2 regions of the Vibrio sp. F13 genome follow, and region 2 is predicted to be linked to the other one. Evidence: predicted binding sites of a transcription regulator. Region 2 holds the regulator's gene; the other holds the start of a gene.
The links. The regulator CRP, encoded in region 2, controls carbon source genes, mostly activating them, when cyclic AMP is high. The targets are predictions, from matches to a motif close to TGTGANNNNNNTCACA.

Region 1 (2,208 bases), 1.5 Mb from region 2:
CCTTCTGCGATTTCAACCAAAGCAGCACTTTCAATTTGTTCGAAATCGAAGCCAGCCAGTTTAAGTTGAATTAACGCGACTTGTAGAGGAGGTAGGCTCGGGTTGAACGCTGCATTTTCTGCGTAAGCACCCGTGAAAATCTCACCTGACGTCAGTTGTAATGAAACACCACTTAGGTTTTTGGTGTAAGGAGCATGGCTACGGTTTAGTGCCGCTAGCGCTTCTACAACAATAGGCGTTGTTTCTTCGGTCGTGTACTTATGATCAAGCTTCGTCATTAGGCCTGTTGTTACACCTAAATCAGCAGGGCCGAACGAGTCTGGTAGGTACTCTTGCAGAGACATTTCATCACGTTGTGGAAGCTGAACTTTAAGTTCTTTTGCTGTTGTCAGTTCGTTCATGAATTGACGACAGTGACCACAAGGACTGAAGTTGATGGTGATATCTGAGATACCGAGTTCGCCTTTCATCCAAGCGTGGCTGATTGCAGATTGCTCAGCGTGAACGGTTTGACCAAGTTGAGCACCAGCGATTTCAAGGTTTGCACCAAAATACAGAGTACCAGACAAACCACGCGCGATTGCACCAACATAAAAGTCAGATAACGGAGCGTAAGAATACGCTGCGGCAAAAGGAAGTAGCGCAATACGTAGCTCGTCATCCGCTAGACCACTTGCTTGCAGTAGGCTAGCAAATTGTTCTGGAGACAATGTCGCGTCAAAGTTGTCTGCTAATACGATGTCACTCAAAAGCGCTTTCATTGATGATGGAGCACTTTCCAGCGCCAGGGTAATACGACTGTTCATGTTGAATCCTTAATTGACCTTAGGCTTTAAGTTTATGCAATGCTCAGGAATTTTCTGTGATAAATATCACTATTGAATTGTTGTTGTTACATTGGTTTGCATAATTAGAGTGAGGTCACACTTGAAATCGATTACAAGCGCCATTTATACAGCTGATATCGCACTTATTGCTCGTAAAAGACCGTGACTTGACTGCTATTGCTAAATAATTGCGAATAAAAAGCCCAAACAGACACTGTAATAAACAGCATTCTGGTTGGGCTGAATCGCGTAGTGATCGTTTAGGTTAAGAATAGAACCAAACCACGAGCGAAAATATACTCGGTGCGATGATTGAGGTAATGACGCCACAAAGCACAAGAGCCAAAGAACTGAATGCTGCATCTTCCTGATTCTTTTCAGCACAGGTTGCCGTACCTAAAGCGTGAGACACGGTACCCATGGTTAAACCTCGAGCAATAGGGCTCTTAATACCAATGAGATTGTAAATTGGGTAAGCAAAAATTGCCCCAAATAGACCCACAATCAATACCAGTATTGCCGCAATCGCTGCTTCACCACCTAAATGGCTCGATACTTCCATTGCAATTGGCGTGGTGACTGATTTGCCTAACAAGCTCGCAATCAAAGTTAAGTCCGCTTTAAATGCTACTGCGATCACTGCCGTTGTTGTCATCGACATCACACTGCCTAGCGTGCACGCAAAGGTAATGATGCGCCAGTTGGCTCTGATTTGAGGTAGCTGCTCATAAAGTGGGTAAGCAAGTGCAACAACCGCAGGCTGCAGCATGTAGGTAATCCAAGTGTTGTCAGCATAGTAAGTCTCAAACGGTACTCTAAAGAACGTGAGAATCGGAATGATGATACCAATGCTGATAAGCAGGGGGTTACACAGCGGCGAGTTTACTTTTTGACTTACCCAGCGAGCAAATAGGAATACCACGATGGTGAGTAGAATCCACATGATCAGTTACCTCTCGAAAGCAAGCGGTCTAAGAACCATGATAAGGATACTAACACCAATAATGTGCCACCAACGGCGCTCGCCATAATTGGCAATGCGTTCGCGATGAGCATGTCGAAATGATCCATCAACCCAACACTGATCGGAACAAACAGTAAGATCATTAGGCGGATAATCAAGCTTGCACCGGGCTGTACCCAGTGCGAAGGAACAATACCAATCACCATGGCGGCAAACAGAATCAACATGCCAAAAATACTGCCTGGAATTGAGGTATCCAAAAAGTGCTGTAACGCGTTACCTGCTGTAAGTGCACCTATGATTAAGGTGAAGGAGATTAAGCAGTAAACCAGTTGGATCAATCTTTCTTTCAAAGTGTTACGTCTCTTGATAATGGAATTAGCTAGCTAACTTTTCTACGTACTGATAAACCGCCTT
Region 2 (2,208 bases):
GTTTCCATCGCTTCACTCGCCCAGAGATGGATGTCGAGATCCGTAAAGCGCGCGAGCAAGGTAAGCACATCAGCTACTTTGGTCCACAAGCCAACGATTTTGGTGCGCTAGAAGAGTTCTTCCGTAAATACGGTAACGAAGGCACAGGTAAAGTACGAAGCTACCTGCACACCTTCGATGAAGCCGTGCCTTACAATCAAATGCCAGGCACCTTTACGCCATGGCAGGAGATCCCTGAAAACTCCGATGTGATGTTTTACGAAGGCCTGCACGGCGGTGTGGTTGATGGCGACATTAACGTTTCTCAACACGTCGATTTGCTGATTGGCATGGTACCTATCGTAAACCTAGAGTGGATTCAAAAATTCGTTCGTGACACCCGCGATCGTGGCCACTCACGCGAAGCCGTAATGGATTCCATTGTTCGTTCGATGGATGATTACCTTAACTACATTACCCCACAATTTTCGCGCACTCACATCAACTTTCAGCGTGTTCCAACCGTAGATACATCTAACCCTCTCAACGCCAAAGGGATTCCAAGTTTAGACGAAAGCTTCGTAGTTATACGTTTGCGTGGCATCAAAAACGTCGATTTCCCCTACCTTCTGGCTATGATTGATGGCTCGTTTATGTCTCGTCATAACACGCTAGTAGTGCCAGGCGGCAAGATGAGTTTTGCTATGGAGCTCATTGTGAGGCCAATCCTGCAACAACTCATCGAAACCGGAAAAATAGGTTAACAAAACGACATTCTGGTTGATTACTTTTCATACCGTGATCATGTGCACAATTTTGCGTAAAAAATCGTAGCTTGGTCACGATTAAAATCAAGAAATAGTACCTGAAAAAGGATACTATTCTTAAACGAAACACAAGATAGCTTGCAGCACTCAACGAGTGCTCTTATCCTACAAGTCAATCCAGGCTTAGCTAAAATACGGAAAGCGGCAAGCATACCCTGCAGAGGAAGTGAGATATTATGGTTCTAGGTAAACCTCAAACCGATCCAACATTAGAGTGGTTCCTTTCACACTGTCATATTCATAAGTACCCTTCAAAAAGTACTTTGATTCATGCTGGTGAAAAGGCAGAAACCTTGTACTACATCGTTAAAGGTTCTGTGGCAGTTCTTATCAAAGACGAAGAAGGTAAGGAAATGATTCTTTCTTACCTAAACCAAGGCGACTTCATCGGTGAGCTTGGCTTGTTCGAAGAAGACCAAGAGCGTACAGCTTGGGTTCGTGCTAAATCTCCTTGTGAAGTAGCTGAAATTTCTTTCAAGAAATTCCGTCAACTTATCCAAGTGAACCCAGATATCCTAATGCGCCTTTCAGCGCAAATGGCAAACCGTCTACAAGTAACTAGCCAAAAGGTTGGTGACTTAGCGTTCCTTGATGTAACAGGTCGTATCGCTCAAACGCTACTAAACCTAGCGAAACAGCCAGATGCAATGACTCACCCTGACGGCATGCAAATCAAGATCACTCGTCAAGAGATTGGCCAGATCGTTGGTTGTTCTCGTGAGACCGTTGGTCGTATCTTGAAGATGCTAGAAGAGCAGAACCTAATTTCTGCACACGGTAAAACTATCGTGGTATACGGCACTCGTTAATCTCGATTAACTGAGCCAAAAATTTGAAAGCCACCAAATGCGAATTTGGTGGCTTTTTTGTTTTCTGAAGACCCAGAGAGCAGATGCGAGATACGATAAAAACTCACAGAATCCTATTTGTAAACTTCCTCGAAGCGAAGCGTACTCGAATCTCTAGGACAAAGTCCGTGCTCGTACCTTTTGTTAACCGTTGGTGCTCTCAAAGATTTTGTCAGCTGATGCTGCAACAAAACCTGTGTAAAGCTCACCGTTGACCATCGCATAACGCTTAGCGAACTCATAGAAGCCGCCAGGAATCATCTCATTGCCTTCAACAAATGAAACTGGGACTTTGTCTGCCATTGTTGATGATTGCTCTAATAAGACCTCTGGAGAGCCTTTAACCTGACCGCCAGATGCATTGATTGTGAAGCCTGACTCGCTCAGGTAGTCATTCACCGCCTGCACTTCATCAAATTCATTTAGCTGGTTCACACTCACCGTAAAGTGGTTTGCACCATATCCATGAGCCGCGAGCCAAGACGCGTATTCGCTCTCTTTCGCTAGTACTTGGAAGTCAGCGAAGCTCAAATCCCAAAGACGACCACCAAACA

Region 1: a site for CRP is predicted at 911-926, ahead of cdd (cytidine deaminase). Genes of this name have one in related genera too.

The regions. Positions count from the first base shown of each region.
Region 1 is NZ_CP170175.1:297,128-299,335, reverse strand. Features, by position in the region: gene cdd (cytidine deaminase) at 1-806, opposite strand, end outside; gene LMH68_RS01385 (LrgB family protein) at 1,093-1,770, opposite strand; gene LMH68_RS01380 (CidA/LrgA family protein) at 1,773-2,144, opposite strand; gene sbcB (exodeoxyribonuclease I) at 2,170-2,208, opposite strand, start outside.
Region 2 is NZ_CP170175.1:2,060,829-2,063,036, reverse strand. Features, by position in the region: gene LMH68_RS09420 (phosphoribulokinase) at 1-743, shown strand, start outside; gene crp (cAMP-activated global transcriptional regulator CRP) at 983-1,615, shown strand; gene LMH68_RS09410 (DUF1338 domain-containing protein) at 1,799-2,208, opposite strand, start outside.